DNA from 3 places in the Cupriavidus sp. DL-D2 genome. Region 2 is predicted to be linked to each of the others. Evidence: predicted binding sites of a transcription regulator. Region 2 holds the regulator's gene; each other region holds the start of a gene.
What was found. Region 2 encodes FliA, which starts transcription of late flagellar genes. Its sites were predicted from a motif close to CTAAAGTTTNNNNNNNNNNNGCCGNTA; they were not measured.

Region 1: a site for FliA is predicted at 1,849-1,875, ahead of flgM (flagellar biosynthesis anti-sigma factor FlgM). Genes of this name have one in related genera too.
Region 3: a site for FliA is predicted at 3,585-3,611, ahead of ABDB81_RS22080 (FliC/FljB family flagellin). Genes of this name have one in related genera too.

The regions. Positions count from the first base shown of each region.
Region 1 is NZ_JBDKXK010000079.1:12,019-20,014, forward strand. Features, by position in the region: gene ABDB81_RS27345 (FUSC family protein) at 1-555, opposite strand, end outside; gene ABDB81_RS27350 (hypothetical protein) at 688-858, opposite strand; gene ABDB81_RS27355 (flagellar protein FlgN) at 1,036-1,500, opposite strand; gene flgM (flagellar biosynthesis anti-sigma factor FlgM) at 1,505-1,819, opposite strand; gene flgA (flagellar basal body P-ring formation chaperone FlgA) at 2,050-2,805, opposite strand; gene flgB (flagellar basal body rod protein FlgB) at 3,225-3,641, shown strand; gene flgC (flagellar basal body rod protein FlgC) at 3,656-4,063, shown strand; gene ABDB81_RS27380 (flagellar hook assembly protein FlgD) at 4,131-4,802, shown strand; gene flgE (flagellar hook protein FlgE) at 4,903-6,147, shown strand; gene flgF (flagellar basal-body rod protein FlgF) at 6,172-6,915, shown strand; gene flgG (flagellar basal-body rod protein FlgG) at 6,933-7,718, shown strand; gene flgH (flagellar basal body L-ring protein FlgH) at 7,729-7,996, shown strand, end outside.
Region 2 is NZ_JBDKXK010000060.1:35,699-43,694, forward strand. Features, by position in the region: gene flhA (flagellar biosynthesis protein FlhA) at 1-1,534, shown strand, start outside; gene flhF (flagellar biosynthesis protein FlhF) at 1,545-4,166, shown strand; gene ABDB81_RS24635 (P-loop NTPase) at 4,179-4,994, shown strand; gene ABDB81_RS24640 (RNA polymerase sigma factor FliA) at 5,111-5,827, shown strand; gene ABDB81_RS24645 (flagellar protein FlhE) at 5,929-6,306, shown strand; gene paoA (aldehyde dehydrogenase iron-sulfur subunit PaoA) at 6,502-7,149, shown strand; gene ABDB81_RS24655 (xanthine dehydrogenase family protein subunit M) at 7,146-7,996, shown strand, end outside.
Region 3 is NZ_JBDKXK010000049.1:56,962-64,957, forward strand. Features, by position in the region: gene ABDB81_RS22065 (MDR family MFS transporter) at 1-51, opposite strand, end outside; gene ABDB81_RS22070 (methyl-accepting chemotaxis protein) at 249-2,213, opposite strand; gene ABDB81_RS22075 (RNA chaperone Hfq) at 3,115-3,435, shown strand; gene ABDB81_RS22080 (FliC/FljB family flagellin) at 3,709-4,899, shown strand; gene ABDB81_RS22085 (flagellar protein FlaG) at 5,027-5,413, shown strand; gene fliD (flagellar filament capping protein FliD) at 5,476-6,891, shown strand; gene fliS (flagellar export chaperone FliS) at 6,919-7,368, shown strand; gene ABDB81_RS22100 (flagellar protein FliT) at 7,371-7,697, shown strand; gene ABDB81_RS22105 (flagellar hook-length control protein FliK) at 7,829-7,996, shown strand, end outside.

The DNA.
Region 1 (7,996 bases), on a different contig from region 2:
GCGCAGCAGGCCGGCGAGCTTGAAGCGCCACGAGTACGAGGCATAGGCGGGCAGTGCAAACGAGAACACCAGCGCGATCAGCGTGCCGATCAATACATCCACGGTGCGCCATACCGCGTCATAGACATCCTGGTTGCCGTGCCCGGCGGTAATGATCACGGTGATGGCGGTCAGCAGCGCCACGTATCCACCCTTGCCCACCGCGTGATAGGCGCAGTACCCACTGATCAGGGCGAGCAGTCCCCAGGTCAGCATCGGAATGCCGAAGTACGTACCCTGGACGATGATGAAGAGACCGAGCAGGGCGCCCAGCACGGTGCCGGCCCCGCGTTCTGCGGCGCGCTTGCGGATGTTGCCGTGGTGCTGGAGCCCGCCGATGACGACGAGCACCGTGATGGTGGCCCATTCGCCATGCGGAATATTGATGCCGGTAGTCAGCGCGATCGAGGCCAGCAGGGCAAGTGCCACGCGGACGGCGTGGAAGATGCGAGCCTGGCGGAATCGACGGTCGGGGTCAAACAGCGCGCTGGTTGTTTTTCGCAGTGCCTCGAACATGGCGACGATCACCGTGCGGAGATCTGAACGCTTCGAGTGTATAGAGCGAGCCCCATGTTCCGCAATGTTTACATTCTGCGAAACATGGGGCTGCGGCGAGCCCGGCGGTGGAGAGAGTTCCACGCCGCGGCACTAGGAGGGATCTTTGGTGCGCGTGCGCGATACCGCCGACATGATGCCGATACCCAGCACGATCACGCAGGCAATACCGATATAGACGGGCGCCAGGCCCGCAGTGGACATGGCCCACGCAATGCCGCCCACCAGCAGCAGGAGCCCGATTACATAAAGTGCAAATGACATGGCGGTCCTCCGGACATTGTTGTGCTTACCGGATGCCATCGCCGCCTCGGGATGACCCGAACGGCGAGTGGCCTACCGTCAATGTAGGGAGGAAGCGCGCCGGCCAACATAGGACGTTGGCCGAGCATGACGTAGGCAGGCGCTGACGCGTGCCGGGTCGGGGAAGGCGTGGGGCGATCAGCCTGCGGCCAGGCTCACGCCGGCGGCGCCGGTGTTCGCCTTGCCATCGCGGCCATACATCTCGTTGGGCGGCGTGCCGCCCTGGCGCAGGACCTGGATGGCTTCCTGCGTGAATTCGAGATGGGCATGGACGATGGCGCCATTCAGTTCGTTGGCATCCTTGGCCTTGTGGGCGAAGAACACCACCTTGCGCCAGAGTTCGGCAACCTGCGGGTCCACCTCGCGGCCTACCAGCAGGCCGCCGGGACCAACGCGCAAGCCTTGCGCGATCATCTGGGCCTCGCGCGCGGCGGTGGCAAGGTTCAGCCCCTGGGCCAGTTCCATCTTCTGGTTGAGCAACGTGCTCAACGCCTGGAAATCCTGTCGCTTGATGGCTTCGCGCTCATCTGCAAGGGCACGGCCGAAGGCCGCAATGGCGTTGGCTTCAAGCGAAAGGGACTGGATCAGGGCTGCCTGGTTCATGGTGTCAGGATTGGCTGGGCGCCTGGCTCAGCTCGTGCAAAGAGGCGAGCAAGCCATCGGCGATCTTGCTGGGATCGATCTTGATCCGGCCTTCCGCAATCGCCTGACGGACTTCCGCAACCTTGGCGGCGTCGATGTCGCTGTCGCTGTCCTGCAGCAGGCGCGTACCAATCTCGCGAACCTGCGCAGCCAGGGGGCTGACGCTGACGCCGCTCAGGGCGGTAGGGTCCGACGTGGCACCGGTGGCCGCCGCACGGGCGTTGCCTTCGGTTGCCGCGGTGTCGGCGGGCCGGGACGGAGTGGAGTTATTGATCTTCACGGTGAAATCCTTGCTGGGTTCCTCTGACTTATCGGACTGGCCGCCGGAAACTTTAGGTTCGATCCTGTGTTTTCCGACGCTTTTCCGCCGATCCCGGAACGGGCTCGCCGCATTCTCGCACGGTCTGCCTGCGCCGGTTGCTGCCACATCATTTTCCTGCCTGGTCGAGGGTCCCAGCCCGTGTGACGACTAACTTCCCGGTACAACTTTGTGACGCTAACCCGATTGTGTTACTGCAGCACGACAGTGTCGCCACTGCGCACCACGCCGCTGACCACCTGGCCGTTGCGCAGACGGATCTGCACATGGGCGCCGGTGGGAGCGTCGTTCAGCACCTTGCCTTCGCTCGATAGCTGGAACGACTCGCCTTCCACAGTGACGTTGACCGTCTGTCCGAGCCTCACGGCAATCGGCCGTTTGAGCAGATCCGTACGCAGCGGCGAGCCGGCGGCGATGCGGTTGGCCGATACCGACCCTTCCACTTGTGCCGGATCGGTCACCACGGCGCGCGGCAGGGCGGCCAGGTCACCCTGGCGAAGTTCAAGGTCGGCGGCGGAGATCGTCTCGCCGGGACCCATCGAACGCGCGGCCACGTAGTAATCGGTCATCACCGAGACGCGGGCCTGCATATAGCGCGTCCACGGCCGGTCGCCGCCGCATCGCACGCCCACGTTGACGCGTCCATATGGGGCCGCGCCGGCGGGCAGGAACGGTTCGGGGTTGAAGCAGTCCGGCGCGCGGCCACCCGAGGGCGGCACCACCTGCACGCTGATCTTGCCCGGCAGTCCCATGGACTGGCGCTGCAGGAACTGTTCGACGGCCACGCGCGCGGGGTCATCGGCAAACGGATTCTGGGCGGCCTGGGTTTGCGGTGCCGCACCGGGCGGCGCAACGGGCGTGACCTGGGCGGGAGCGGCCATGGCGGACGGCGCCAGCGCAATGCCGGCGAATGCCATCAGCGCGGCGGCCTGGCGAGAGAAAGTCATAGGGGTCATCCCAGCAAGGATGAGACGGCAGGGGCTGCGAATCCAATACGGAGGCGTAAACCCGCGGTCGATGCCGTCGCACAACAGTTGAACATCGGTAAACGTTTGCACAGGCGGTTGGCGCACCGTGACGGCGCCGCGCCTGGCACTGACGGCGAAGCCTTGTGCGGCGCGCCGCGCGGGGCGGGCGAGCCAGGTTTTGGCATCGGTCAGTGGGAGTCATTGTAGGCAGGCTCGCGCGAGAGACCGAACCGGAAATGCGCGGGTTTCTCCTGCCTATTCGCACGATTGGCGTGACAACCCGGCCCCTAAGATGGCAACCCTGAAGAAGCCCGGTCTGGCGTGTGCGGAAGGTATACCCAGGTCTACGGCAGTTCTCTCCCCGAAATGAAGCCACAGCCAAAGCAGGAAAGGCAGACATCATGGACAGACTCGATGCGGCGTTCCGCTTCCAGCAGGAAGCACTGAGCCTGCGGACCCAGCGGCAATCGGTGATTGCCTCGAACATCGCCCACGCGGATACGCCGGGCTACAAGTCGCGCGATTTCGATTTCGCCAGCACGCTGGCGCAGTCCGTGGAGCGCGGCAACCAGCAGCGCGACGGCGTGTCGCTGTCCACTACGTCCGTGCGGCACATGCCGGCGCAGGCGCCTGCGATGAGCAACAACGAGCGCGACCTGCAGTACCGCATTCCGCTGCAATCGAGTATCGATGGCAACACCGTGGAAATGGACACCGAGCGCGTGGCGTTTGCCGACAACACGGTGCACTACGAAGCGGGCCTGACCGTCATGAGCTCGAAGATCAAGACGATGCTGTCCGCGATCCAGAACTAAGGGGGGGCGCTGCAATGGGTTCCATGAACATTTTCGACGTGGCCGGTTCGGCCATGGCCGCGCAGTCGCAGCGCATGAACGTGACGGCGTCGAACCTGGCCAATGCCGACAGCGCCGTGGCGCCGAACGGCCAGCCGTACAAGGCCAAGCAGGTGATTTTCGAGATGGCCCCGACACCGGGCCAGACCGATGTGGGTGGTGTGCAGGTGGCGGGTGTGATGGAGGATTCCGCGCCGGCCCGCATGATCCACAACCCCACGCATCCGCTGGCCGATGCCAATGGCTACGTGACGATGCCCAACGTGAACCCGGTGGAAGAGATGGTCAACATGATCTCGGCATCGCGTTCGTACCAGGCCAACGTGGAGGTGCTGAACACCGCCAAGACCATGATGCTCAAGACGCTGACCATTGGTCAGTGACGCCAGCCGAAACGCGTTTTCCGTATCTCCGATTTCCAGAATTCAAGAACACTAGCCGGAACACAACATGGCATCGACTTCTTCCGTAGGTAACAGCACCGCCAACTCGGGGGTGAACCAGGCCCTGCAAAGCGGTAGCGCAAGCGCAGCCGACCTGCAGAGCAATTTCCTGAAAATGCTGGTCACGCAGATGACCAACCAGGACCCGCTGAATCCGATGGACAACTCGCAGCTGACCTCGCAACTGGCGCAGATCAGCACGGTGAGCGGTCTGCAGACGATGAACGAGACCATGACGCAGTTGCTGACGCAAACCGCGGCTGGTCGTGCGATGGACTCCGCCGCACTGATCGGCAAGACCGTGATGGTGCCGGGCAACGCCCTGACCGTGACCGATGGCGTGTCGGGCAAGTTCGGCGTGGACATCCCGACGACGGCAGACGCCGTGACCGTGCAGGTGCTCGACGAGAAGGGCAACGTGGTGCGCACCATCGACATGAAGGGCCAGAAGGCCGGCGTGCATGACGTGGAGTGGGACGGCAAGAACGATGCGGGCAACCTCGTCGCAGACGGCGACTATGCGTTCAAGGTCACGGCCACGGCCGGCGGCAAGGACGTGAGCCCGATCCCGCTGATCTACGGCAAGGTGCAGGCCATCAGCGGCGACAGCACTGGCGTGCTGGTGGATCTGGGCGACGGCAAGATGGCCAACGTCGACGACGTGCGCCGCATTTCCTGATCGGCACGGCAACACGGTTTTTATCAAGACATTCACGTATCAACCCGGTCCGGCATACGCGCGGGCAATTCACGAACGACAGCCTACATAGGGGAAAATCATGGGTTTTGGTCAAGGGGTAAGCGGCATCAATGCCGCAGCGTCCAACCTGGACGTGATCGGCAATAACATCGCCAACGCGAACACGGTTGGCTTCAAGCAATCGACGGCACAGTTCGCCGACGTGTACGCAGGCTCGAAGATCGGCCTGGGCACGCGCGTGAACGCCGTGGTGCAATCGTTCAGCAACGGCACGGTCTCGGCATCGGGCCGCAGCATGGACGTGGCCATCAGCAACGGCAGCGGCTTCTTCCGCCTGGTCAACCAGGACGGCCAGGTCTTCTACTCGCGTAACGGCCAGCTCTCGCGTCTGGACGACGGCACGCTGGTGAACGGCACGGGCCTGCAGGTCACGGGTTACCCGGCCGGCACCACCGCCGGTGGTGTGGCGCCGCAGCCGCTGACGATCAGCAACGCGCAGATGCCGCCGAAGGCCACCACGAACATTGCCGCGCAATTCCAGCTGGACTCGCGCAGCGCCGCGCCGACCAACGTGTTCGCCAGCACGCCTGCCGTCCGTGCGGATTCGTCGATGTTCAGCTACAGCACGCCGATGACGGCCTATGACTCGCTGGGCAACAAGCAGCAGCTCACCGCCTACTTCGGCAAGTCGGTCGTGGCCGGCCCGCCCGTTGCCCCGGCACCGACCAACGCCTTTGGCGGTACGGACTGGTCGATGCACGTCACCGACGCCAACGGCAACGTGCTGCAGACGGTCACGCTGTCCTACGACGCCAACGGTACGCTGCGCGCGCCGACGGCTGCCACCATGCCCAACGTCACGCTGCCGGCCGCCAACGGCGCTGCCGCCATGACGGCACGCCTGGACCTGACGGGCAGCACGCAGTTCGGTGCGGACAACGACCCGAAGAGCATCGTGCAGAACGGCTACACCTCGGGCGCGCTGGTCAGCTACGCCGTGCAGGAAGACGGCACGATCCTGGGCTCGTATTCCAACGAACAGACGCTGTCGCTGGGCCAGATCGCCCTGGCATCGTTCGGCAACGTCGAAGGCCTGAAGCCCGAAGGCGACAACGTGTGGAGCGCCACCGGTTCGTCGGGCCAGGAACTGCTGGGTGCCGCAGGCGGCTCGCTGGGCAAGCTGCGTTCCTACGCCGTGGAAGAGTCGAACGTGGACCTGTCCGGCCAGCTGGTGAACCTGATCGTTGCGCAGCGTAACTATCAGGCCAACGCCCAGACCATCAAGGCGCAGGACACCGTCCTGCAGACCCTGGTGAACATCTAAGCCGGCCCCCGCTGACGGATCGCCATGGACCGCCTGATCTACACCGCCCTGTCGGGCGCCAAGCAGATACTCGACCAGCAGGCCGCAGTATCGAACAACCTGGCCAACGCCTCCACGCCGGCATTCAAGGCGCAGGTGAACCTGTACCGTGCAGTACCGGTGCAGGGCCAGGAAACGCAGACGCGCGCCTTCACGCTGGCCTCGACACCGGGCGCCGACATGAAGGCCGGGCCGCTGACCTATACCGGTCGCGACCTCGACGTTGCCCTCGGTGGCAACGGCTGGCTGGCGGTGCAGATGCCGGACGGCTCGGAAGCTTACACCCGCGCGGGAGCGCTGCAGGTGTCGGCCGACGGCCAGTTGCAGAACTCGGCTGGCCGGCCGGTGATGGGCGATGGTGGCCCCATCGCCGTGCCGCCGGGCGCCACGGTGTCCATCGGTACCGATGGCAGCGTGGTGGCACGTGGTCCGGGCGAAGCGGCCAACGGCCTGGCGCAGGTTGGCAAGCTGCGCGTCGTCTCGGCGCCGCCCGAAGGGCTGGCGCGCGGTGACGATGGTTACTTCCGCCTGCGTCCCGGCGTGGATCCACTGCAGCAGGACGCCACCGTGCGCGTGATTTCCGGCGCGCTCGAAGGCAGCAACGTGAACCCGGTGGAGTCCATGGTGGAAATGATCGCCAATGCGCGCCGCTTCGAGATGCAGATGAAGATGATCACGGGCGCCGACACCAATGACCAGCGTGCCAATGCGCTGCTGTCGAACAACTAACGAATTCTAGGAACACCATGATCCGCTCTCTCTGGATTGCCAAGACCGGCCTCGACGCGCAGCAGACGCAGATGGACGTGATCTCGAACAACCTGGCCAACGTGTCGACCTCGGGCTTCAAGAAAAGCCGCGCGGTGTTCGAGGAACTGATGTACCAGACCGTGCGCCAGCCTGGCGCGCTGTCGTCGGACCAGACCGTGCTGCCGTCGGGCATGCAGATCGGTACCGGCGTGCGCCCCGTGGCAACGGAACGCATTCACACGCAGGGCAACCCGCAGCAAACGGGCAATGCGCGCGACGTGGCCATCATCGGCCAGGGCTTCTTCCAGGTGACGATGCCGGACGGCACCACCACCTACACGCGTGACGGTTCGTTCCAGGTAGACCCGAACGGCCAGCTCGTCACGTCGAGCGGCTTCGTGCTGAACCCGGCCATCACGCTGCCGGCCAACTACACGGGCCTGAACATCGCACGCGACGGTACGGTGACCGTGACGCAGCCGGGCCAGACCAACGCCGTGACGGTGGGCCAGATCCAGGTTGCCACGTTCGCGAACCCGACCGGTCTGGAAAGCCTGGGCGAGAACCTGTACGCGCAGACCGACGCCTCGGGCGCACCGAACACCACGGTGCCGGGCCTGAACGGTGCGGGCACGCTGCAGAACAACTATGTCGAATCGTCGAACGTGAACGTGGTGGAAGAACTGGTCAGCATGATCCAGACCCAGCGCGCTTACGAGATCAACAGCAAGGCTGTGCAGACGTCTGACCAGATGCTGCAACGCCTGACCCAGATGGGTTGAAGAAACGGGAATGACCATGGCCGCCAAGCAGTATCGCATCGGTGCAATCGTCGTCTACGCCATCGTCGCCCTGGCTACGCTGGCGAGCGGCGGCTGCGCGCTGGTGCCCAAGGAGCCGCTCGTGCAGTTGCCCACCACGGCACGCGCAGAACCGCGTCCGTTGGGCCCCTCCACGGGTTCGATCTTTGCATCCTCGTACGCCAGCAATCCGCTGTTCGAGGACCGGCGGCCGCGTAACGTTGGCGACATCCTGACCATCGTGATCACGGAGAACGTCA
Region 2 (7,996 bases):
TGCCGAAGTGGCGCAGGAATCGGACTTCTACGGTGCGATGGACGGTGCGTCGAAGTTCGTGCGCGGCGACGCCATCGCCGGCCTGCTGATCATGTTCATCAACGTGGCTGCCGGCATGGTGGTCGGCATGGTGCAGCACGACCTGGACTTCGGCACCGCCGTTCACAACTACACGCTGCTGACAATCGGTGATGGCCTTGTGGCACAGATCCCGGCACTGGTGATTTCCACGGCAGCCGGTGTGATCGTGTCGCGTGTGTCGAACGAGCAGGACGTGGGCCAGCAGCTAACGGGGCAGCTGTTCTCGAATCCGCGCGTGATGTACATCACCGCCGCGATCATCGGCCTGATGGGCCTGATCCCCGGCATGCCGCACTTCGCCTTCCTGGCACTGGCCGGCGGCCTGATCTGGCTGGGCCGCCATATGACCAAGCGCGAGGTCAAGGCTACGGAAACCAAGGCGAAGGAAGAGCGCAAGCCCGCCGTCGCAGCCGAAGCCGCGGAAGCCACGTGGGAAGACGTCACGATGGTGGACCCGCTCGGCATGGAAGTGGGCTACCGGCTGATCACGCTGGTGGATCGCGGGCAGAACGGCGAACTGCTGGGCCGTATCAAGAGCATCCGCAAGAAGATCGCACAGGACATCGGCTTCCTGGTGCCGGTGGTACACATTCGCGACAACCTCGAACTGAAGCCCAACGCCTACCGCATCACGCTCAAGGGCGTGGAAGTGGGCAGCGGCGAAGCGAATCCCGGCCAATGGATGGCGATCAATCCCGGTCAGGTCAGCGGCACGCTGCAAGGCGCGGCCACGCGCGATCCGGCGTTCGGCCTGCCGGCTGTGTGGATCGATGCCAACCTCAAGGAACAGGCGCAGGCATACGGCTACACGGTGGTGGATGCCAGCACCGTGGTGGCCACGCACCTGAATCACGTGATCCAGATGCACGCGTCGGAACTGCTGGGCCGTCAGGAAGTGCAATCGCTGCTGGACCGCATCGGCAAGGAAGCCCCGAAGCTGACCGAAGACCTGGTGCCGAAGACGATCTCGCTCACGGGCTTGCAGAAGGTGTTGCAGAACCTGCTGGACGAAGGCGTGGCGATCCGCGACATGCGCACCATCCTCGACGTGGTGGCCGAGCATGCACCGAAGGTCAGCGATCCATCCGAACTCACTACGCTCGTGCGCGTGGCACTGGGCCGTGCGATCACGCAGCAACTGTTCCCGAACAACGCGGACATGCAGGTCATCGGCCTGGATGCCGGGCTGGAGCGCGTGCTGACGCAGGCCATGACCAACGGCGGCGGCATCGAGCCGGGTCTGGCCGATGCGCTGCTGCAGCAGGCACAGGGCGCCGTGGTGCGCCAGGAACAGATGGGCTTCGATCCGGTGCTGCTGGTGCCGGCGCCGCTGCGGCCGCTGATGGCGCGCTTCCTGCGCCGCACGCTGCCGCAACTGAAGGTGTTGTCGCACGCCGAAGTACCGGACAACCGCAATATCCGTATCACCGCCATGATCGGCGGTGCAGCGTAAGGACTGAATCATGAGCGTGGCAAAGTTTGTGGCGGCCAATGGCCGCGAGGCGATGCGCAAGGTACGTGAGGCCATGGGCCCCGACGCCGTGGTGCTGTCGAACCGCAGCATCGAAGGCGGCGTGGAAATCGTGGCGATGCGCGATACCGACCTCGGCGCCGTCAGCGCCAGCGCGCAGATGTACGAGCCTGCCGTGCCTGCCATCGCCACTGCGCCCTCGAAACTGCAGGTGCTGCAGGCACTGCACGACGACCATGAGCCAGCCGTGCCCGGTTACGCACCGCTCGGCCTGCTGAATGCACCGTCGATGTCGCCGCTGCCTTCCCTGGCACCTGCAGCTTCGTCGATCACGCCGTCGCATCACGCGTTTGCCGCTACCGCTCCCACTGCCGCGCCCGAAGGTGCCGCGCTGGGCGACCTGCGTGGCGAACTCGCCTCGATGCGCTCGATGCTCGAACGCCAGTTTGCCGGCCTGGCACACCCCAGCGCACCGGGCGTGGCCGCTGGCGATCCGCTGCGCGAGTCGCTGTTCGAATGGCTGATCAATGCAGGGTTTTCGGGCCAACTGTCGCGCACGCTGCTGGCACGCCTGCCGGTCGGTACGGATCGTCCTGCCGCGATGGCGTGGATTCGCGCGGAAATCGCCAGCAAGGTGCCCGTCCTCGAAAACGAGGATGCACTGTTCTCGCAAGGCGGCGTACTGGCCCTGATCGGTCCGACCGGTGTGGGCAAGACCACCACCACCGCCAAGCTGGCCGCGCGCTTTGTGCTGCGCAACGGCCCGCAAAGCCTGGCGCTGCTGACGACTGACCGTTTCCGTATCGGCGCACACGAACAACTGCGCATCTATGGCGACATCCTTGGTGTGCCGGTTCACGCGGTGAAGGACGCAGCAGACCTGCGCTTCGCGCTGTCGGCGATGAAGGACAAGCACCTCGTCATCATCGACACCGTGGGCATGAGCCAGCGCGACCGCAGCCTGTCCGATCAGATCGCGATGCTGGCTGGCGTGCAGACGCCGATGCAACGCGTGCTGCTGCTCAATGGCGCCGCGCATGGCGACACGCTCAACGAAGTGGTTCACGCCTATCGCAACGATGGCGCCGGGGCTGCCGGTGGTATCGATGGCTGCATCATCAGCAAGCTCGATGAAGCCACGCACCTCGGCTCCGTACTCGACGTGGTGATCCGTCACCGCCTGCCGGTGTACTACGCCTCGACGGGTCAGCGCGTGCCCGAACATCTGGAACTGGCACAGGCCGACGCACTCGTGGAGCGCGCCTTCCTGACGCCACGCCGTGGCTCGCTGTTCAATGACGCCGATGTGGCGCGCCGTCAGGCCGCCAACGCAGAAGCCGCAGCCGCGCCGCGCCAGCCGGAACGCAGCGGTGCGGACGACATGCTGCGTTCGCTGACCGACAGCGCCAGTGCCGTAGGCGTCTGCGTGGAAGAACTGAACGCCGAACGCTATGGCTTCGAGCTGGCCCGCCAGCTCTGGCAGCAACGCACGGCAGGTGCCACGGCACTGCGTCCGATGGCCCAGCAGGTTCGACTGACGATGTGCCGCGAGGCGAGCCGCGCCTGCGACAAGTATGTGCTGGCCGTCACGCACAACGCCGCGCACGCCGTGGAAGGCCGCCGCGCCCCGCAGATGATGCAGCACACGCTGTGGCTCGCGGATCGCGATGGCCTGCCGCTCGCCAGCACCGTTGTGCCGGCCACGCGCGCACGTCAGTCGATCGCCGAAGCAGAAGCCGATGCGGATGCCGCTACCGTGCGCAGCACGCTGGCCGCTGCACGCACCATCGTCAATCTGGTGTCGTCGCTGCCCACGCCCGCCACGCTGGCGCGCTGGCAGCAACTGGGCGAGCGCTGGGTCGCCGGCACGCGCAAGACCACGCGCGTGATTGCCGATGGCCAGGCCAACAAGCTCGATACGATCGCCGACACGCTGACGTTCCATGCGATTGGCGATGTGGAGTTTCGTGAGCGCGATGCGGTGCATTGGCTGGCGCATGGCCTCGTCCGTATTCCGGACGGGCAGGTCCGTACCGCGGCACGCCAGCGCGGCGCGGGTGGCGAGGTCGGCAGCGAGGCATGCCTCGTGGTGTCGCGCCTGGTGGATCGCCAAAGCGGCGAGATGCTGTCCGTCGATTACCTGCTTTGCGATCCTGCACTGGCCGATGTGGCCGCGCAGGTCGCACGCTGGTCGCAATGGACGCTGGCTGCCGAAGAACAATTCCGCACGCTGCGCCACGCGATGGAACATTTCGCACAACCGGGCGATGACGATGCCGCGCTGTGCAACAGCATGGCCTCGCTGCAACTGGGCCTGACCACGCTGCGCCTGCAGCATTCGCCCACGCAGACCGCGCCCGCGTTCCTGTCGCGCCTCGCGGGCCGTGCCTCGGCACGCGTGAATGCGCCGGTGGCGGGCACCGTACTGAACGAAGGCATGGGCCGCCTGCTGGCGCTGCTCGACGTGCTTGAAAACTATCCGGGCCGCAACACCGCCTCGCCTTCGATCGTGGAAGCGGAGAAGGTGGAAGAGCCGGCCGAGGCTGCCATGTACGCGATGCGTGCGATGCAGTCCACCGAAGCCATGCCGCAGTTTGCGGCCGCAGGGGAGTAAGACTTGAATCCGATGGCTTCCGATCAGGCAGAAAGTCTGCGCCGGCTGCTGGCTCCCCGCGTCACGCGGCGGATTGCCGTAGTCGGTGCCGAACCCGGCGCCGGTACGACCACCGTGGCGTTGGGATTGGCTAACGCGTTGTCGATGCAGGGCGAACGCGTGCTGCTGGTCGATGAAGACACGTTCGGCGCACGCGCCACGCGGCTCGCGGGTGCATCGCCCACGGCCACCCTGGGTGACGTGATGGCAGGCCGCACGACGCTGGCCTCGGCCATCGGCACGCGCGCCGCCACGGGCATTGCCGTGCTGCCGGCCGGCGCGTTGCCGTCGGGCACGCGGCTCGATGACGCCGCAATGTCCGCGCAATGGCCCGACATGCGCACCGTGATCGTCGATGCACGCCGCGATGGCACGGGCGCGCTGTCACCGCTGGCTGCAGTTGCGCACAACGTGGTAATCGTGATGCGGCCCGAGGCCAATTCGATCACCGCCGCGTATGCCTGCATCAAGCGGCTGCACCATGAATATGCATGCCGTCAGTTCCAGCTCGTCGTGAATCTTGCGGCGGCGGAAGGGACGGTCGTGGCCCTCGCGCGCAACCTGGCCCGTACGGCGAGCCAGTACCTGGGCGTGGAGGCCAGCCTGGCAGGGTATCTGCCGATGGATCCGCTGGTAGCGCGTGCGCTCCAGCTTGGACGGTGCGTGGTGGAGGCGTACCCCGCCGCTGCGGCCACCGGTGCGTTGCGGCACATCGCCGGTGGTACCGGCGCATGGCCGCTGCGCCACGAATCATCGCCCCAGGGCATGGCTTCGGCCGTGCCCGCGTGACACGCCAAGAACAAGAAGTCCCGACAAGACCCGAAACCGAAACTCAGCCAGCCAGTGGCCGCCATCGTCTCCGACGGCCCCGGCACACACAGACAGCATTTACCGAGAGTTCCACCATGTACACGATTCAGGGAAAGCTCGAGCAGGCGGACGTGGTCAAGTCACACGCGCCACTGGTGCGGCGCATCGCGCTGCAACTGGCGGCCAAACTGCCCGCCAGCGTACAGATCGACGACCTGATCCAGGCCGGCATGATCGGCCTGCTCGACGCCGCCAAGCGCTATGAAGACAACCACGGTGCGCGGTTCGAGACTTATGCCAGCCAGCGTATTCGCGGCGCCATGCTCGACGAGGTGCGCGCCAACGACTGGCAGTCGCGCAGCCTGCGGCAGTTCACGCGCAAGATCGAACGCACGCAGCGCCAGCTCGAACAGAAGCTCGGCCGCACACCGATCGATTCGGAAGTGGCCGCCGAGCTGGAGATGGCGCTCGACGAATACCAGGAGCTGCTCAACGAGGTCTATGGCTGCCAGTTGCTGCACTACGAGGATTTCGAGCGCTCGGGAGAAGAAGATTTCCTGGATCGCCACCTCGGCGTGACCGATGACGGTAACCCGCTCACCGTGCTGATGGAGTCCGGCATGCGCGATGCGCTGATCCGCGCCATCGACAAGCTGCCCGAACGGGAGAAGCTGGTGCTGTCGCTGTGCTACGACCAGGAGCTGAACCTGCGCGAGATCGGCGCGGTGCTGGAGGTCACGGAATCGCGCGTGTGCCAGATCCGCAGCCAGGCCATCACGCGCCTGCGCAATCAACTGCGCGGCATGCTGTGATGCGCAGCGCCATGGTCAACCCCTGCATCGCTGCCGCGCTCTGCGCGGGCTTCGCACTGGCGGCTGCGCGCAGCGATGCGCAGACCGTGGCGCCGGTGTTCATGAAGGCCACGTACGAGCTTGCCGGATCGCGCTACGCGTGGACTGCCTCGGTGCAGGCGCCCCAGATCACGAATCGGGGCCAGCGCACGTTGTCGTCGCCCGTGATGCCGGTGGCCACCATGCCGCAGGCATCGGGACAGATCACGTCCGTGCGCTGGCGCTACAGTTTCACGCGCGTGCCGCCGGTCGACATGCAAGCCTACCTGTGCAACGCAGATCGATGCGTGCTGTTGCCGGGCGCCGAAGGCAAGACCGACGCCTTTGTGGGCGACAACGCCACCAAGGGTTTTGTCTTCGCGTATCGCGTGCCGGGTCAGGGCAGCCTTGCCCCGATGCTGCAGGGCCGCAGCAACGAAGTGACCGTCAGCTATCGCTGACTGTCAGCACTGCGCGCTCGATGGCACGTTTCGTGCGCCTTTCCGGCCACGCAACGTGCAGAGTGCGCGACACAGAACCCCGCAATCCCCTTCCTGTGTGACCCCGGCTACACGGCGAACATGATCGCCGTGTAATTCCTACGCGCAAGTCTCGCCACGTTGCTCCCTCAGCCCATGAGCCTGAAAGGATCGACGATGGAAGAATTTAGCGACATCAAACTTTCGCGGCGCGAGTTCGTGATGGTCGGCGCGGCCTCGGTCTCGGCGGTTGCCGTACCGGCTGGCGCGGCCACGCCTTCCACACAGCGTACTCCGGCGTCGATGACGCCCGTGGCGGCGAGCGTTTCATTCGTGGTCAACGGGCAGCCTCGCTCGCTGCAACTCGACACGCGCACTACGCTGCTCGATGCCCTGCGCGAACATCTGCATCTCACGGGCACGAAGAAGGGCTGCGACCACGGACAGTGCGGCGCCTGCACGGTGATCGTCGATGGGCGGCGCATCAATGCCTGTCTGACGCTGGCCGTGATGCACGAAGGTGCGAAGGTGACGACCGTGGAGGGACTCGGCACGCCCACGCGCATGCATCCGATGCAGGTGGCCTTCGTGAAGCACGACGGCTATCAATGCGGCTATTGCACGCCAGGACAGATCTGCTCGGCCGTAGCCGTGCTCGATGAAATCCGCGCAGGCATTCCGAGTCATGTCAGTCCCGATCTCAACGCGCGGCCGCATGCATCGCCAGGCGAGATCCGCGAGCGGATGAGCGGCAATATCTGCCGCTGCGGCGCCTACTCCAATATCCTCGAAGCGATCACCGAAGTTGCAGGGAGCCAGTCATGAACCCCTTCACCTACGCGCGTGCGCATTCCCCCGCCGAGGCTGCGGCGGCAGCCATGCAATCGCCCGGTGCGCGCTTCATCGCGGGCGGCACCAATCTGCTGGACCTGATGAAACTCGGCATCGAGACGCCGACGCACCTGATCGACGTGAACGGTCTCGCGCTCGACAAGATCGAAGCGACGCCGCAAGGTGGATTGCGTATCGGCGCACTGGTGCGCAACACCGATCTGGCTGCCGATGCGCGGGTGCGACGCGACTACGGTGTGCTGTCGCGCGCGTTGCTCGCGGGGGCTTCGGGCCAGTTGCGCAACCGCGCCACCACGGCGGGCAATCTGCTGCAGCGCACGCGGTGCCCCTATTTCTACGATACCAACCAGCAGTGCAACAAACGCAATCCGGGCAGCGGATGCGCGGCGATTGGTGGCATCAGCCGCCAGCATGCAGTCATCGGCAGCAGCACGGCGTGCATTGCCACGCATCCCAGCGACATGGCCGTGGCGATGCGTGTGCTCGACGCGAGCGTGGAGACGGTGCAGCCCAACGGCGCACGCCGCGTGATTCCGATTGCGGACTTCCACAAGTTGCCGGGCAATACACCTCATATCGAAACGGTGCTGGAGCGCGGCGAACTGATTACCGCCGTCACGCTGCCGGCCCCGCTGGGCGGCACGCATGTCTATCGCAAGGTGCGGGATCGCGCATCGTATGCGTTTGCCCTGATCTCCGTGGCAGCCATCGTGCAGCGAGACGGCACGGGGCGCGTGGCGCTGGGCGGTGTGGCACACAAACCGTGGCGCGTGGAAGCCGCCGATGCGGAGATGGCGCACGGACCCACTGCGGTCACGCA
Region 3 (7,996 bases), on a different contig from region 2:
CGGCGCATGGTTCGACGACGGGTCGGGGGCGAGCTTGGATGCAGCGGACATGGATTGGCCTGACAGGCAGATGACCCCACGGCGCGGGATCGCTGCTCTTGTGTCGGATGGAGAGAGCCGACATTTTATGCGACCGCTGAAAACCGCGCCTGACTGTTTGCTTTCAGTGGGGGGCAACCCCCAAAAATAACAGCGCAGGATTTGCCTGCGCCGCTTTTTGGCTACCCGCCCGCGAGTCGGTCAGAAGATCAGAACGTTTCCCAGTCACCCGCATCGGCCATGGCCGGCTTGGGCGCTGCGGCCGGACGGCGCGCGGTGGCCAGGATCGGTTCCTTGCGTTGATGCACGACCGGCGCGCGGGACGCAGCGGGCTTGGCGGGCTGGCGGGCCAGCACCGGCGCGGCGTCGGCCTTGCGCTGGACCGGCGGGCGGACCGCAGCCGGCACGGCCGCCGCGCGTTGAGGTGCGGCAGGCTTCTGGGCCGGACGCAGTTTCGTTGCCGCGGGCGCAGCCGGTGCGGTCCGTGCGACGGGGGCCGGTTTTGCTACCGTTTTGCGCGGGGCGGGCAGCGCTCGTGCGGTCTTGGCCGGCGGCAGCGATTTCACCGGTGCGACATATTGCTCTACGTGGTGTGCGGCATGACGCGCGCCCTGCCCCGGCTGGCCCAGTTCGAAGCGCGCGGCTTCGCTGACCAGACCACCCGCCTGCTGCAGCAGGCTTTCGGCGGCGGCGCTGGCTTCCTCCACCAGCGCGGCGTTCTGCTGCGTCACGCTTTCCATCTGCGTGATAGCCAAACTGACCTGTTCGATGCCGGCGGTCTGCTCTTCGCTGGCCGCCGAGATTTCGCCCATGATGTCCGTCACGCGACGCACCGCGCCCACGATGTCGTCCATCGTCTTGCCCGCCACTTCCACCTGCTTCGCGCCGTCCTGCACCTGACGCACGGAACCGTTGATCAGTTCGCCGATTTCCTTGGCTGCCGACGACGAGCGCTGCGCCAGGCTGCGCACTTCGGCTGCCACCACGCTGAACCCCCGGCCCTGCTCACCGGCGCGGGCAGCTTCCACCGCCGCGTTCAGCGCCAGGATGTTGGTCTGGAAGGCGATGCCTTCGATCACGCCGATGATTTCCGCCACGCGCGCTGACGACTTCGAGATGCCTTCCATCGTATCCACCACGCCGCGCACCACGCGGCCGCCTTCCGTGGCCACGTCCGACGCGTTGACCGCCAGCTGGTTGGCCTGCCGTGCGTTCTCGGCGTTCTGGCGCACCGTCGAGGTCAGTTGCTCCATCGAGGCGGCGGTCTGTTCGAGCGATGCGGCCTGCTCTTCCGTGCGTTGCGACAGATCGGTGTTGCCGGTGGCAATCTCGCGCGCCGCCGTATCGATCGAGCCGGCGGCCTGCTGGATGCCGCGCACGAGCGCGCCCAATTGTCCGAAGGCGCGTTCCAGGGCGCCCAGCATGCGGCCCATCTCGTCGTGAGTGCGGATTTCGATGATGTGGCCGAGCTGGCCTTGCTCCAGTGCTTCGGCAGCGTCCAGCGCCTGTGCGGCGGGGCGCGTTACCGAGCGTGCCAGCGCCACGCCGAGCAGCGTAGCGATGATGGCCGCAGCCACGGACAGGCCGACCAGCAGGTTGCGCGTGAATTCGTACTGGTTCGTGGCGTCCTCCACGGCGTCAGCCGCCAGCTTGCGGCCCAGGTCGGCGAAGGCGTCGAGTTTTTCGAAATAGGCGCCTTGGGCCAGGGGCAGCGTCAACACCAGCGCCGTACGCGCAGCCGGGAAATCGCCCGCGCGCAGTTGGGCCAGCAATTGGTCGAGCTGTTCGTTATAGGCGCCGCGCGCCTGCGTCAAGGCATCGAATGCAGCGGTCGATTGCGCGCTACCGGAGGCGCGCATGGCTTTGCCCAGGCTATCGAGCGTGGCGCCGATCTGCTCGCGCAGCTTGACGATCTTCTCGGCATTCTGCGCAGCCATGGCGCTGTCTTCGGTCAGCGATGCGTCACGCAGCATCACGCCGATCATCAGCGCGCGCTCCTTGGCCAGCTTCAGATCCAGCACGCGCACCAGACGCTGCTCCACAGCGGTGTGCAGCACGTCGTTCATGGCGCCGAGCGACCTGACACCTACCGCAGCCACGGCGGCCAGCAGCAGCACAACCACGCAGAACGCCAGCGACATCCGCGCGCCAATCCCCATTTTTCGCAAGCCCATCACTTCGTACCCTTTGTCCGGTTTTTTGTTCGGTCGAGCGGTATCCACCCGTGTCCGGGTGTCGCACAGCCGGGTATCGGCGGGCGTTTTGACGGTCTTGAGCGAAAAAACGAATTGAGGGGAAAAGTCGCTGCTCTTCCCCTGATTGGGGACGCAGCCGGTGGCGTCTAATCTGTCCCGTGCATCCCGATCCGCCGAAACCGGCGGGCGCCGGCAGGAATCGCGGCCAAGGACGCGGGCTCAAAAAAAAGAAGCCCACGCGCGGGGTGCTCGTAGGCTTTCAGGACTGCTTTGCAAAAAGGAGCCGGCTGTACCCGGCCCGAACCCGGAATATAAACCCGCTTACATGAGGTGTAAATCCTGTTTCTATCAGGGTTTACCCCTGTGGCGGGTGTAACGAGCGATGCAAATCTTTGCCAAAAGTGACGGCGAAGGTTACTTTTGGCCTTGTCGGCAGATAACGGACGATTGCCGGAAACCTTTAGCTGGCGCGGGTTTCACGGACTGCGCATGGTGTGCCTAGCCCATGACAAACAAAAGTGCTACATCAACCACAAATCGTTGGCAACGCTTAAAGTAGAACTATTCCTCTATGCGGGCTGCCATCATCGATTCGTCAATGGTTGTAAAACTTTGTTACTCTCCGGCCTGAAGTATTCCCCTTCTCTCCTGGCAGCGGCGGCATGGCACGCGGGCTGGGCAGCGTTCTCCACTATCCTGAAGAGACTGTCCTCCCCGCCGATGCGGATCCGCCTCCGCCCCGGTTCCGAGAGCGAATGTTTCAATTCTCGCCGCGATCGGGCTGTCATATCCGTCACTTTTAGTGCGACATCCACCAGAACAACCGATCACCGGACCGTTGTCAGCCGACAGATCCCTCGCGGGCTCTTCCGGAGAAGTTGTGAAGAAGGAAATCAAGGCTCCCCGTCCCAGCCGCAAGTTGCAGCAACTGCAGTTTGCCGCGCACAGTGCCAGCCGCCTCGCAGTCATCGTCCACCTGTCGAATGGCACGCGGCTGAATGGCGTCGTGCTGGCCTCGGACAACTACATGATCCTGCTGGGACGCGACGAGCGCGATGCCTCGCCCACGCTCATCTACAAGCGCGCCATCACGGTGGTCACGCCGTCGCACGCGCCCGAACTGGCCACGGACGTGCTGGATGCCGAAGCCTCGCCGGATTTCGTGCGCCTGTACATCCCACGCACCCGCAAGCGCCGCTGATCCGGCCAACCCCGCTGACGCAGCAGGGTGCGGGCCAGGCGCCCGCCGCTGCACCTATATATATAGGCACGCCGTCCGCACGGACGCGCCTCCACAAGACGCCAGCCATAGCACAACCGGCTGCGCCCGCAACTCCCTCACAAGTCACTCTAAAGTCTTCCCCCCCTCGGTCGATAACCTTTGCAACGGAGGCACTCTACGCCCTGCAACGCAGGCAGCCAACGTTACGGCAACTGCCGGAATGCCTACAACATTGCAAATAGGAGTCGTACCATGGCGCAAGTCATCAATACCAACATTCTGTCGCTGCAAACGCAGAGCAACCTGAACACGTCGCAATCGTCGCTGAACAGCGCGATTCAACGCCTGTCGTCGGGTCTGCGCATCAACAGCGCCAAGGACGATGCAGCTGGCCAAGCCATTGCCAACCGTTTCACGGCAAACATCAAGGGCCTGACGCAAGCATCGCGTAACGCCAACGACGGCATCTCGATCGCTCAAACGACCGAAGGCGCGCTGAGCGAAGTCAACAACAACCTGCAACGTATCCGTGAACTGGGCGTGCAAGCTGCCACGGGCACGAACTCGGGTTCGGACCTGAAGTCGATCCAGGACGAAATCAAGCAACGTCTGTCGGAAATCGACCGCGTGTCGGCACAAACCCAGTTCAACGGCGTGAAGGTCCTGGCCAAGGACCAAAACATGTCGATCCAGGTTGGCGCCAACGACAGCGAAACCATCAGCATCGCGCTGAAGGAAATCACCTCGAAGACCCTGGGCGTTGCTGGCTTCAGCGTTGCCGGCCCGCAAGGCGCAACGGCTTCGATCGGTTCGGCAGCTGCTCAAACGGCTCTGGGTTCCTCCACCCCGGTGACGGCTGCTTCGGCAACCGGCGTGGTCGCCGCTGACATCCAGCGCGCTCTGGGCCTGAACACTTCGGCAGCCATCAACTCGCAAAGCGTTGTTGCTGATTCGAAGGGCAACTGGTTCGTGCAAGTGTCGATGACCGGCCTGACCGCCGCCGACAACGACGCCCTGGCTTCGAAGGGTTTCGCCGGCAACGGTACCGCCACGTCCACGACGATGTTCATCGCCGTCAAGCCGACCGACGGTTCGGTGTCGGGTTCGACGGTTGGCTTCACGCTGAAGGGTTCTACGCTGCAAGCTTCGGACTTCCAGCAAGCTGCTACGACCGACCCGCTGAAGACGCTGGACACGGCCCTGGCATCGGTTGACAACCTGCGTTCGAGCCTCGGTGCTGTGCAAAACCGCTTCGAGTCGACGATCAACAACCTGAGCACGACGATCAACAACCTGTCGGCTTCGCGTTCGCGCATCGAAGACGCTGACTACGCAACGGAAGTGTCGAACATGACCCGCGCGCAGATCCTGCAACAAGCTGGTACCTCGGTGCTGGCCCAGGCAAACTCGACCACGCAAAACGTGATGTCGCTGCTGCGTTAATCGTAGCGCCGCAAGAAGGCCGGGCCGCAAGGCCCGGCTTTTTTGCTGGAGTGTTTCGCAGGCGGACCGCCGCCTGCAAAGCATTTCAACCGCATCACTGATCCTGCATCACCGCACGGAGCTGAACATGGCGTACTCCTCAACCGTTTCCCTGACGGCGGCACGCGTCACCGCCGACCTCGCGCTCCCCGGCGCCGCCCAGGCCATGCCTGCCGCGGCGTCTTCGGTCGTCCCCGCGCCCTATGCGGCTGCGGCCTCCGTGGACACGGGTGTGGAATTGCCCGCCGGCACGTCCCCTGACATGGCGGCGGCGGTAGGCGAGTTGATGGACGTGCTCAAGACCACGTCGATCGGCGTGCGGTTCGAGATCGACCAGGACACCAACCGCGTGATCACCAAGGTGGTGGACAAGGAAACCGGCGAGCTGATCCGCCAGTTGCCGAGCGAGGAGGTGCTGCGCTTCGCGCATGTCATCGACAAGCTCCAGGGGCTGTTCGTCAGCCAGAAAGCCTGACGAACCCCGCTTGCAAGTCTCAAGCCCAAATCAGTTGAAGTCATAACAACAGGTAAAAGAACATGGCAATCTCCTCCATCGGCGTCGGCTCCAACCTCGAACTTGGCGATCTGCTCGACAAGATCGAGGCCAACGAAAAAACCCAGCTCACCGCCATCGACAACCAGGCCAAGAGCTTCCAGGCCAAGCTGTCGGGTTACGGCACGATCAAGAGCGTGCTCGATGCGTACTCGGCCGCTGCCAAGACGCTGGCCACCGCTTCCACCTTTGCTGCGGTCAAGCCCTATGTGACCAGCGAAAGCGTGCTGACCGCCGCCGCCAACTCCACCGCCGTGGCCGGCACCTACACCGTCAACGTCACCTCGGTGGCTGCCTCGCAGAGCCTGGTGTCGAAGGGTGTTGCGGACCAGAAGGCCGCCATCGGCGGCGGCACCATCACGATCGATCTTGGTGCCGACATGGCCACGGGCGGCGCAGCGTCGTCCACCAAGACCGTGACGCTGGGTTCGGACACGTCGCTGGAAGGCATCCGCGACGCGATCAACAAAGCCGATGCGGGCGTCACCGCCAGCATCGTCAACGATGGCAGCGGCACGCCTTACCACATCGTGCTGACGTCCGAGAAGACCGGTACGAAGTCGCAGATGAGGATCACCGCGAGCGATGCCGCCGTGGGCGACATCGTCAACTTCGATCCGACGCAGGCCACGCAGCCCAACGGCGTGAAGGAAGCGGTCAAGGCCGCCGACGCCAAGCTGAACCTCAACGGCCTGGACATCGTCAGCCAGAGCAACACCGTGGAGGAAGCCGCACAGGGCCTGACGCTGACCATCAAGTCCACGGGCACCACGAACATGTCCGTGACCCGCGACGACACCGCGATCACCGCCGCCGTGAACGGCTTCGTCACCGCCTACAACAACGTGCTGTCGGCCGCCAAGACGCTGACCGCCTTCGACACCGAAGCGGGCACCAAGGCGGCGCTGAACGGCGACAACACGCTGCGCAACATCCTGGCCAGCATGCGTTCGATGCTGAACACGTCGGTCCCGAACGGCGCCGGCGGCTCCAACACGCTGTCGGACCTCGGCATCGAGTTCAATGTCGGCACCGACAACGCCGGCAAGCTGGAAGTCGACGATGACAAGCTGAAGAAGGTCCTGGCCAACAACTTCAAGGACCTGACCTCGTTCTTCACGGGCAGCGAAGGCGTCACCGGCATGGGCAAGACCATCACCAACTACGTGGACGGCCTGAACGCCACGGGCGGTGCGCTGGATGCAGTCACCACCGGTCTCACGGACACCCTGAAGGGCCTGGAAGACAAGTACACCGACACCTCGGACCGCATCGACGTGGTGATGGAGCGCTACCGCAAGCAGTTCACGGCGCTGGACGTGCTGGTGTCGCAGATGAACCAGACCAAGACGTACCTGACGCAGCAGTTCGCGGCAATGAACAACACCAGCAACAAGTAAAACGCAGTACGTCACGGAGAAGTTGCCATGTTCGCGCGCCAAGGAATCAACGCCTATGCCCAGGTCGGCGTACAGACCGGGGTCATGAGTGCCAGCCCGCACAAGTTGATCGTCATGCTGTACGACGGCGCGCGCTCGGCGATTGCCAAGGCCAAGTTCCATCTGGAGAACAACGAGCTGGAAGCGCGTGGCAACGCCATCTCGAAGGCCATCAACATCATCGACAACGGGCTGCGTGCGGTGCTGGACCACGAGGCGGGCGGAGAAATTTCCGCCAACCTCGACTCGCTTTATGACTACATGACGCGTCGCCTGATGCTGGCCAACCTGCACAGCGACGTGGAAAAGCTGAACGAAGTGGACACGCTGCTGGAGAACCTCTCCACGGCGTGGGCCGCGATCGATCCGGCTGCTCCCGCCGACGCCGAGCAGGCGTCGCCGGCGGGGGACGCACAACCCGCCCTGCAGGACTCATGATGATGTTTTCCATGTCCCCCATCGTCAGAAGCTACGAAGAGCTTCTGGTGCTGTCCGAGCAGATGTTCGAGGCAGCCCGCGCATCGAACTGGGATGCACTGACCGATCTGCAGGCCGTCTATATGGCCGAGGTGGAACGCCTTCGCCAGCTGGACCACAATGCACCGTTCACGGACGCAGAGCGCCTGCGCCGCTTCCAGTTGCTGGAACGCATCCTGGCGTACGATGCCCGCATCCGCGACCTGACCCACCCGCGCCTGGCCGAACTGGGCGCGCTGATGAGCAACTCGCGCCGCAAGCTCGAACTGTCCGCAGCGTACGGCGCCTGAGCATCAAGCTGCCGCACCCCCTGCCCTCCTGCCTCGTGCGGGAGGGATCATCGGAACGGCTAGCCCCGCAGCGGATCGCCTCGTAACATCACGCGCCCGCCGACCATCGCCGCCCTCGCCACCCCGCGCCCATGACCGGCATCCAGATCCCAACCTCGCTGATCCCGCATTCGTCTCCGGACCCGCAACTGTCCAGGCCCGCACTGGCCGTGGACAAGCTCGCCGCGCTGATGCCGGTACAGGACGTGTCGCAGGGCGACGTGCAGTCGTCCACCGGCGAGACCGTCCAGGCTCGCCAG